DNA from 3 places in the Streptomyces sp. NPDC048171 genome. Region 2 is predicted to be linked to each of the others. Evidence: riboswitches for the same ligand, from Rfam matches in the RefSeq annotation. Region 2 holds a riboswitch; each other region holds the start of a gene.

Region 1 (3,387 bases), on a different contig from region 2:
TGGTTACGGCCTGGCGGGAGCCGGACACCTTCGTGCCGGGGGCGGACGGCGGCGGGGTGCTCGCCGCCGGGGGCGCCGCCGTCGTCGTACTGCCGGAGTACGAAGGGCGGGCGAAGGCGCCCAACCGCCACCTGGCGGGATAGAGGGATACCGATGTGCATTCGGCCCCCGGGATGACGTACAGTGGGGAACACAACGACGCGGGGTGGAGCAGCTCGGTAGCTCGCTGGGCTCATAACCCAGAGGTCGCAGGTTCAAATCCTGTCCCCGCTACTGAAGGCCGAGGGCCGGAATCCGAAAGGGTTCCGGCCCTCGGTGCGTTCACCCGCTCGGCCCTCACCGCTCGCCGCCCACCCCCGTCGCGGGAACCCTGGAGTACGGCACGGCAAGCGGCGCGGACAGGGGGCGGCGGGAGACCAGTGGTGCGGGCAGGCGATGTGGAGGACGAGGGAGCGTACGCCCGAGCCGGCGGCCGGCTCCCCGGCGATCCCGTGCCCGACCCGGGTCTCGGCGACGAGCCGGTGCCCGTGCCGCCCGCGGGGCAGCCGCGGCCGTGGCGCACGTCCTACGGGCGGGCCCTCGCGCGCTCGCTCCCCGTACTGCTGATCGTCGTCGCCGTCCTGTACGACATCCTCACCCCGCGCTACTTCACCGCCGGTCCCCTCTACACCGCCGCGCCGCTGGTCGCCGCACCGATCTACTCCCGCCGGGGCACCGCGCTCACCGGGGTCGCCGTGGTCGCCTCGGTGGTCGGGCTGCAGATCGGCAAGGGCGTCATCCACTACGTCGACTCCCTCACCGAGCTGATCACCATCGCGACGGTCGCCGCGCTCGCCGTCTTCGTCAACGCCTTCGTCCGCCGTACCGACGAGCGCCTCGCCATCGCCCGGGAGATCGCCGAGGCCGCCCAGCGCGCCGTACTGCCCGAGCCGGCCGAGCGGATGGCCGGCTTCGAGATCGCCGCCTGCTACGAGGCCGCGCAGGCCGGCGCCTTCATCGGCGGTGACCTGTACGCCGTGCAGGACAGTGCGCGGGGCGTCCGGCTCATCGTGGGGGACGTGCGGGGCAAGGGCATGGGAGCGGTGGCCGCCGTCGCCGTGGTGATCGGCGCCTTCCGGGAGGCCGCGGAACAGGAGGCGACGCTGGAGGCGGTGGCGCAGCGCCTGGAGCGGGCGCTGGCCCGTGAGGGCACCCGGCGCGACGGGCTGGACGCCTTCGAGGGCTTCACCACCGCCGTCCTCGCCGAACTCCCGCACGGCACCGGGACCGTACGCATCGTCAACCGCGGGCATCCGCCGCCCCTGCTGCTCCACGGAGACGGCACCCTCGGGCCGCTGCCCGCCCGGGAGGCGGCGCTGCCGCTGGGCATGGGCGAGCTGGGTGTGTGGCCCGACCGGGCGGAGGAGACCCCCTTCCCCGGTGGGGCCACGCTGCTGCTGTACACCGACGGGCTGTCGGAAGCCAGGGACGAGCGGGGGGAGTTCTACGATCCGTGCGCGCGGCTGTCCGGTCGCGTCTTCCGCCACCCGGCGAAGCTGCTCGACACCCTCGCCCGCGACGTGCGCCGCCACTCCGGGGGCGGGATGGCGGACGACATGGCGCTGCTCGCCGTACGGCGGCCACGGCGCGGCGATCATGATCATTGTCACGAGCCGTGACGGGTCGGCGTCCCTCCGCATAACGACTGACGCACCGTCAGAAAGAAGTGGCGTGAAGGGGAATACTTGGCGGCGGTCAACTCGCCCGGTTTTCACCGATCCTGAGGTGTACGTCCCGCCTGTTTTCGTTAATGATCAAGAGGAACAGCTTGGAATCCGGGCCCCGGGTCTATTAACGTTCGATAACGCAGCGCGGTCGTCCCAGCCGTCACAGAAGGCGGCTCCGTGCGCACGCGCCGAATCCCGCAAGGGAACCGGGGAACCACCACATTGGGGTGAATCGGGCGTTTGACGCCGTGGCAACACGGCTGCATGCGCGCGTAGGAGACCTTCCTGCTCCGAACCCGTCAGCTAACCCGGTAGGCGAAAGGAAGGAAAGGAGTACGCCCACGTGGCGTCCAACCGGCCTGCCCCCGAGGCCCCGTTCGTGCCCAGTCGGCACGACACCGACACCTTCGGCTACGAGAACTACCGCACCGAAGAGGGCCCCTGGGAGGAGTGGAATCCCACCGAGGACTCCATTCGCCCCGTACGCGGCCGGCACCGCGTCGCCAAGCAGCGTGGCGGACTCGCCCGCAGCTCCACCGTCCTCGGCGTCGGTGTCATAGCCGCCGTCGGCGCGGGCGGTATGGCCAGCGCGCAGACCGGCAAGCCGCCGGTGTCGATCTCCATGCCGGACCTGCCCAACGTCGGCTCGCTCATCTCCGACGAGGAGCCGCAGCCGGAGGGTTCCAGCACCCCGCTCAGCGGCATCGGCGTGACCACCGCCGCCGACACCGCGGAGGGCACCGACACGGCCGGCGCGGGCGAGTCCCTGCGGGCCCGGATCATGGCGCAGGCCGAGCAGCAGCAGGCCCAGGTCGAGACGAAGGCCGCCGCCGAGGCCGCCGCGGCCGCGGAGAAGAAGGCCGCGGAAGCCGCCGCCAAGGCTGAGAAGGAGGCCGAGGCCAAGGCCGCCGCCGCCAAGAAGAAGGCGGAGGAGGAGGCCGCGAAGAAGGCCGAGGCCGAGCGCCTCGCCAAGCTGGCCAAGCAGTTCACGCTGCCGACCTCCTCGTACACGATCTCCTCGACCTTCGGTCAGGCCGGCGCCTACTGGTCCTCCGGCCACCACACCGGCCTCGACTTCGCCGCACCCACGGGCACGCTGCTCAAGGCCGTGCACAGCGGCACCATCACGTCGGCGGGCTGGGACGGGTCGTACGGCTACAAGACCGTGCTCACCCTGGATGACGGCACCGAGATCTGGTACGCCCACCAGTCCTCCATCAGCGTCAGCGTCGGTCAGGAGGTCACCACCGGTGACGTCATCGGCCGCGTCGGCGCCACCGGCAACGTCACCGGCGCCCACCTCCACATGGAGGTCCACCCCGGCGGCGGCTCCGGCATCGACCCGATGGCCTGGCTGCAGAGCAAGGGCCTCACCCCCTGAGCCACCGGCCCAACCACCTCCCCGCTGGTCCCCGGCGGTCCTGACGACAACCCCCCGACGTCAGGGCTGCCGGTTTGCGGGGTTTTTGCGTCTGTGCCGGAATGACCTGATCCGGTGCGTTCGTTGACGCCCTACATGACTTCTCTGCGCAAGCTCGGCTCCTCCGACCTGGAGGTCTTCCCCCTCGCCCTCGGCGGCAACGTCTTCGGCTGGACCGCCGACCAGGACCGCTCCTTCGCCGTCCTGGACGCCTACACGGCGGCCGGCGGCAACTTCGTCGACACCGCCGACTCCTACTCC
Region 2 (3,387 bases):
TGGCCAGCACCCGCAGGTAGGCCAGGACGTCCCGGACCTCCTTGCGCTCGTAGAAGCGGACGCCGCCGACGACCTTGTAGGGCAGGCCGGTGCGGATGAAGACCTCTTCGAAGACACGGGACTGCGCGTTGGTGCGGTAGAAGACGGCGACGTCGCCGGCCTTGGCCTCGCCCGCGTCCGTGAGGCGGTCTATCTCGTCGGCGACGAACTGGGCCTCGTCGTGCTCGGTGTCGGCGACGTACCCGGTGATCTGGGCGCCGGCGCCCTGGTTGGTCCACAGGTTCTTGGGCCGGCGGGACTCATTGCGCTCGATGACCGCGTTGGCGGCGGTGAGGATGGTCTGGGTCGAGCGGTAGTTCTGCTCCAGGAGGATCGTCGTCGCGTTCGGGTAGTCCTCCTCGAACTGGAGGATGTTGCGGATGGTGGCGCCGCGGAAGGCGTAGATCGACTGGTCGGCGTCGCCCACCACACACAGCTCGGCGGGCGGGACCTCGGCCTCCGGCGGTACGTCGACGGGGTGCTCCGAGGCCCCGCCGACCAGCTCGCGCACCAGGGCGTACTGGGCGTGGTTGGTGTCCTGGTACTCGTCGACCATGACGTGCCGGAAGCGGCGGCGGTAGTGCTCGGCGACGTCCGGGAAGGCGCGGAGCAGGTTGACCGTCGTCATGATCAGGTCGTCGAAGTCGAGGGCGTTGGCCTCACGCAGCCGCGACTGGTACATCGCGTACGCCTGGGCGAGCGTCTTCTCGAAGCCTCCCCCAGACTCCGTCTGGGAGGTGCCCCCAGCCGCCTGGGCGGCGAAGTCCTCCTCGTCGATCAGCTCGTTCTTCAGGTTGCTGATCTTGGCGCTGAAGGACTTGGGCGGGAAGCGCTTGGGGTCCAGGTCGAGGTCGCGGCAGACCAGCGCCATGAGCCGCTTGGAGTCGGCGGCGTCGTAGATCGAGAAGGACGACGTGAAACCGAGCCGCTTCGACTCGCGGCGCAGGATGCGGACGCAGGCGCTGTGGAAGGTCATCACCCACATCGCGTTGGCGCGCGGGCCGACGAGCTGCTCGACGCGCTCCTTCATCTCGCCGGCGGCCTTGTTGGTGAAGGTGATCGCGAGGATCTGGCCCGGGTGGACGCCGCGCTCGGCCAGCAGGTGGGCGATGCGGTGGGTGAGCACGCGGGTCTTGCCGGAGCCGGCGCCGGCCACGATGAGCAGGGGGGAGCCGGAGTGCACCACGGCGGCGCGCTGATTGTCGTTCAGCCCGTCCAGGAGGGCGGCCGGGTCCAGGGCGGGGCGCGGGGCGCCGTCCCGGTAGTACCGGTCCCGCTCCGGGGGCGCGTCGAACTTCCCGCCGAACAGGTCGTGCGGGACCGGCTCCGGTCCGTGACCGTCCTCGGGCGGCGGCGGGGGTTCCTCCTCGTGACCCCGGGGGGTCTGGAGGCTCGCCAGGAAGCTGTCGTCAAAGAGGCTGCTCATCGCTCTCCGAGTCTAGGGCGCCCCACCGACAACCCGATGCCACCCCGGAGAATGTCCGGGACACCTCACACCGGTACGCCCTGCGACCTGCCGGAACACGGAGAGTGACACCCGTCGCCAAGGTCACGAAAATGTATCGGGCATATCACCCACCAACCTTCACAGCGGCCACACGAGTTGGCTACCGTGCGAGCAGGCCGAACGACCCCCTCCGGCGAACCTCGCCGGGCCGCGCGGCCTCCGCCGAGTCCGGCGTGCCCGCCACGGCGCCCGGAGCCGGGGACCCAACCGAGAACTTGGGGTGAATCGGCCGTACCGCCCTCCATGAGGACGGTCCGCCGTAGGGCAACCCTTCCGTGCCGCCCGAACCCGACAGCTAACCCGGTAGGCGGAGCACTTGGAAGGAGCGCCTCCTTGGCGTCGCACCGCAAGTCGCGCCCCACCGGATCACGCGTCGCGGGCATACGGACCCCGGCCCTCGCCACAGCGGCCCTCACCTCCGTCGCCCTGCTGTCCCAGACAGCGAACGCCACGCCGTCGGACGACGACAGGCCGAGCCTCGAAGAGGTCGAGAAGAAGGTCGACGACCTCTACCGCCAGGCGGGGTCGGCCACCGAGAAGTACAACGCGGCCAAGGAGAAGACCGCCAAGCAGCGCAAGAAGGTCGACACCCTCCTCGACGACGTCGCCCAGCGCACCCAGAAGCTCAACGACGCGCGCGAGGAACTGGGTTCCTTCGCGTCCGCGCAGTACCGCACGGGCACGGCGGTCCCGGAGACGGCGACCTTCCTGCTCGCGGACTCGCCGCAGGAGTACTTCGACCAGAACCAGCTGATGGGCCGGCTCACCGGCCGTCAGAAGACCGCGGTCGACGACTACGTCACGCAGCAGTCCGAGACGATGAAGAAGCGCCGGGAGGCCGCCGAGAGCCTGGAGACGCTCACCGGCTCCCAGCAGGACCTGAAGACGGCCAAGTCGACCGTCCAGAAGAAGCTCGCCACCGCGCGTGAACTGCTCTCGAAGCTGACCGCCGAGGAGAAGGCCCGGCTCGCGGCGATCGAGAAGAAGAAGCAGGAGGAGGCCGCCCGCAAGGCCGCGGAGCTGGCCGAGCAGCAGGCCCGGCAGCAGGCCGAGGAGCGCGAGCGGCGGGAGGAGGCCGCACAGCAGGAGAGCGGCGGAGGAAGTTCCTCCGGTTCCTCGGAGTCCGGCGGCAACAGCTCGTCGGGCTCCTCGACGCCGGACTCGTCGTACGGCACCAAGGCCGAGAAGGCGCTCGGCTTCGCCCGCGCCCAGATCGGCAAGCCGTACGTCTGGGGCGCCACCGGCCCCGGCTCCTACGACTGCTCCGGCCTCACCCAGGCCGCCTGGAAGGCCGCGGGGGTGACGCTGCCGCGCGTCACGTACGACCAGGTCAACGCCGGAACGACCGTCCCCGTCTCCCAGGCGCAACCCGGTGACCTCGTCTTCTTCTACGACGACCTCAGCCATGTCGGCCTCTACATCGGCAACGGCATGATGATCCACGCCCCGAAGCCGGGCGCGTACGTCCGCGAGGAGTCGATCTACTACGACGGCGAGTCGTCGATCCACAGCGTGGTGCGCCCGGCCTGACCGGCCCGGCTCTCTAGCATCGGGGACATGTCGTCAGGCACGTCGTCAGGCACTCTCCCCTCCCCCCTGCGCGCCTGGTGGGCGCAGCGTCCACCGGCGGCCGGGGCCGCGGTCATGGCGACCGGCATCCTGTCGGTCGCCATGCACCTGACGGGATACGAGGTCCTGTCCCGCATCGCCCTGTTCCTGGCCTGCGCCGCCTGGCTGGCCCTGGCGGCGAACTTCGTCTACCTGCTGCTGGTCGAGCGCCCGCAGTGGCTGACGCGGGCGGGGACACCGGGCGCGCTCACCGCGGTCGCCGCGACCACCGT
Region 3 (3,387 bases), on a different contig from region 2:
CGCGCAGCGCCACCCGCGTGTGGCCCTCCGGCGACAGGTGCAGGCGGTCGGCGTCCCACGCCCTGCGGTCCTGGACGCTGCGCAGCGACCACAGGTCGAGCACCGGGCAGCCGTACCGGTCGGCGATGGCGCGGACGTGTCCGTTGTATGTGGCGATCTTGCCGCGCAGATGCTTGAGCACGGGCACGCCGCGGGTGTCGAACCCGGTCGTCACGAGGACGGTGCCGGCCGCTTCGGCCAGCGCGGCCACCGCCCGCTCGAACCGCTCGGCCACCTCGTCGGGGTCGGTGCCGGGCCGGAGGATGTCGTTGCCGCCGGCCGCGAGCGAGACGAGGTCCGGTGCGAGTGCGGCGACTCGGGGGACCTGTTCTGCCGCGATCTGGTCGAGCAGTCTGCCGCGCACGGCGAGGTTCGCGTAGGTGAAGTCGCCCTCGGGGCGCCGGTCTGCGAGCAGTACGGCGAATCGGTCGGCCCAGCCGACGAACGCCCCGTCGGGGCCGCGGTCGCCGACGCCCTCGGTGAAGCTGTCCCCCAGCGCCACGTACGACCCGATCACTGCTCTGCTGTCATTCTTCGAATCGTCTGCCACATCGGGCCATGATTCACCTTGGAATGTGACCTACGCGACCGTAGGCAGGGGTTGACGGTCGGTGAGAAAGGCCACGCCTAAAGGCTTGGTCAATTGCGGAATACACCGAAGGCCGGACCCGGGGATCGGGGTCCGGCCTTCGGTGGCGTGGGGGCTGCGCCCTGGCCGTGCGTCAGAGAGAGACGCCGTGCGAGCGCAGGAACGCGACCGGGTCGATGTCCGACCCGTAGTCCGGCGTGGTGCGGATCTCGAAGTGCAGGTGCGGACCGGTCACGTTGCCGGTGGCACCCGAGAGGCCGACCTGCTGACCCGCCGTCACCGACTGGCCGGCGGAGACGGAGAGGGAGGAGAGGTGGGCGTACTGGGCGTAGTGGCCGTCGGCGAGCTGGATGACGACCTGGTTGCCGTACGCACCGCCGGGGCCGGCGGAGACGACGGTGCCCGCGCCGACGGCCTTGAGCGGGGTGCCGGTCGGGACGACGAAGTCCGTGCCGGTGTGGTAGCCGCTGGACCACATGCTGCCGGACTGGTGGTACGGGGTACCGACGGTGCCGCCCGCGACGGGAGAGGTGTAGCCGCTGCTGGTGCCGGCGTCCGAGGTGGAGGCCTTCTCGGCGTCCGTGGACTTCTCGGCGGGCTTGGCGGCGGGCTTCTCCGCCTCGGCCGGCTTCTCCGCGGCGGGCTTCTCGGCGGCCGGCTTCTCGGCGGCGGGCTTCTCCGACTGGGCGGCCTTGGCGCCGACCGAGAGCTTCAGGCCGGGGTGGATCAGTGACGGGTCCGAACCGATGGCCTGGCGGTTGTCCTCGTACAGCTTCTTCCAGCCGCCGTCGACGTTCTGCTCGTCGGCGATCCGGGAGAGGTAGTCGCCGCTCTTGACGGTGTAGGTCCGCGCGTCCGAGTTCTTCTCGGCGCCACTCGCGGCGGCCTTCTTCGCCGTCGCCGCAATGGACTGGACGGACTGCTCGGAAACGGAGTGCGCGGGGGCGGCGTTGGCGCCGGCGGCCCCGATCAGCGGGAGCGCGAGCGCGGCGCCACCGGTTCCGGCGACGGCGATGGTGCGGGTCAGGCGCATGGCCCTGGTACGGCGGTGCTTACCCTTCGCGGGCATGGCGAATTCCTCTCCGGCGCCTGCGAGGTGAGCTGTCGGGTTCGGGCTGGAGATGCCCGGCCGCGCCGAAACGCGGCTTCACCCCAAGCCGTTCCGGGAACCGGAACAGGCATTCGTACCTGTGGGTCCCCCGCTCCTGCCGGTACGGGTGGTGGATGAGAGTGGGCTCCGGTCGGCGGCAGGATTAGGCGTCCGTCCGGATCGGTGGTGAACGTAAGGGACCAAGACGCACCCGGACAAGCGAAGGGTTCCACCAGAAGGCGTTCCGATTGATCCTTTACGGGAATATCCGGTCACACTCCGTCGATTCGGGGAATGGCATTTCGCGCGAACATCCTTGAAAACCGGCTTGATTACGTGAACATGACGGACGACGCACGGTTACGGATATGACGCTGCTCACGCGCCACTTCTCCACCCTTTCGCAATTCAGCGTCAGTTGGAATTAAGGCATCAATTCGGACAGAAGGCGCGATGCCGTCCTTAATGCCCTGTGGACAACTCATTGGCGCAGACAGGGGATGCCGTATCGTCGAGGCGAGCCCGCCGCCGAGCAGCGTCGGCGGGGCGGAGTGGGAGGAGTCCCCGTGACGCAGCAGGTCCCGTCGACCGAACCCGAGCTGACCGGTGTGCGCAATTTCCGGGACGTCGGCGGACTGCCGGCCGCGGACGGGCGACGGGTGCGGCACGGCGTGCTGTTCCGCAGCGGCCACCTGGCGCACGCCACCGGGGAGGACGCCGCCTTCCTGGCCACCCTCGGCCTGCACACCATTTTCGACTTCCGCAACGCGGCCGACCAGAAGCTGGAAGGCCCCGACGTCGAGCTGCCGGGCGTGCGCAATGTGAACCTGCCGCTGAGCGACCCGGCGGACGGCGCCGAGTTCTGGAAGATGGTCCGCGACGGCGACCTCGACCAGCTGCACGCGATCCTGGCCGACGGCAAGGGCGCCCAGCGGATGATCGCGTCCTACCGCACGATCATCACGGAGCGCACGGCGGAGCACTCCCGGGTGCTGCACGCGCTCGCCGAGGACAGCGTCCCCGCCCTGATGCACTGCGCGGCGGGCAAGGACCGCGCGGGCCTGTCGATCGCGGTCACGCTGCTCGCGCTCGGCGTCGAGCGCGACGCAGTCCTCGACGACTACCTCAAGTCGAACGCCACGCACCGCCGCTACAAGGTGCGCCGCGGCAGCTCCGCCGCCTCGGCCTACTCCCCCGAGGTCATGGAGCTGCTGAGCCCCCTGTTCGACGCGCGCGCCGAGTACCTGGCGGCGGCCTTCGACACCGTCGAGGAGACCTGGGGCGGCGTCGACGCCTACCTGGAGCAGGGCCTGCACCTCACCCCGGCGACCCGGGAGCGGCTGCGCGAGCGGATGCTGGACTGATCCGGCACGGCACCGGTCCGCACGACCGCTATCGGCCGGCGCCCACCTCGAAGAGCAGGTAGAGGAAGCCGCCGAAGACGTGCCCCAGGGCGATGTAGATGAGCAGCCGCACCCACAGGGCACGCGGGAACTTCTCCTCCATGGAACTCACGACATCTCCCCAGGGGTCGTCGGGCCGAGGCACAGCGCTGCCGTCGGGCTCTGCAGCAGGGTGTGGACGAAGAGCAGCTCGACCCCTTCGGGGTCCTGTGCGGCGATCCGGTGCGGGGTCAGCGAGTCGAAGTGGGCGCCGTCCCCCACGCCGA

The links. A riboswitch is a leader RNA that binds a small molecule or an ion and turns the genes downstream of it on or off. The one in region 2 is predicted to bind cyclic di-AMP.
Region 1: it holds a riboswitch for cyclic di-AMP, as region 2 does, so the genes downstream of both, ACGF3J_RS37780 (M23 family metallopeptidase) here and ACGF3J_RS05200 (C40 family peptidase) in region 2, are expected to answer to the same signal.
Region 3: it holds a riboswitch for cyclic di-AMP, as region 2 does, so the genes downstream of both, ACGF3J_RS29520 (peptidoglycan DD-metalloendopeptidase family protein) here and ACGF3J_RS05200 (C40 family peptidase) in region 2, are expected to answer to the same signal.

The regions. Positions count from the first base shown of each region.
Region 1 covers NZ_JBIDAU010000023.1:21,426-24,812, reverse strand. Annotated here, with positions in the region: gene ACGF3J_RS37795 (dihydrofolate reductase family protein) at 1-143, shown strand, start outside; tRNA gene ACGF3J_RS37790 (tRNA-Met) at 200-273, shown strand; gene ACGF3J_RS37785 (PP2C family protein-serine/threonine phosphatase) at 423-1,658, shown strand; cyclic di-AMP (ydaO/yuaA leader) riboswitch at 1,883-2,038, shown strand; gene ACGF3J_RS37780 (M23 family metallopeptidase) at 2,050-3,087, shown strand; gene ACGF3J_RS37775 (aldo/keto reductase) at 3,223-3,387, shown strand, end outside.
Region 2 covers NZ_JBIDAU010000002.1:170,703-174,089, reverse strand. Annotated here, with positions in the region: gene pcrA (DNA helicase PcrA) at 1-1,465, opposite strand, end outside; cyclic di-AMP (ydaO/yuaA leader) riboswitch at 1,697-1,871, shown strand; gene ACGF3J_RS05200 (C40 family peptidase) at 1,880-3,076, shown strand; gene ACGF3J_RS05195 (tellurite resistance/C4-dicarboxylate transporter family protein) at 3,104-3,387, shown strand, end outside.
Region 3 covers NZ_JBIDAU010000011.1:121,278-124,664, forward strand. Annotated here, with positions in the region: gene ACGF3J_RS29515 (SGNH/GDSL hydrolase family protein) at 1-556, opposite strand, end outside; gene ACGF3J_RS29520 (peptidoglycan DD-metalloendopeptidase family protein) at 762-1,697, opposite strand; cyclic di-AMP (ydaO/yuaA leader) riboswitch at 1,702-1,858, opposite strand; gene ACGF3J_RS29525 (tyrosine-protein phosphatase) at 2,285-3,082, shown strand; gene ACGF3J_RS29530 (DUF6126 family protein) at 3,111-3,233, opposite strand; gene ACGF3J_RS29535 (helix-turn-helix domain-containing protein) at 3,230-3,387, opposite strand, start outside.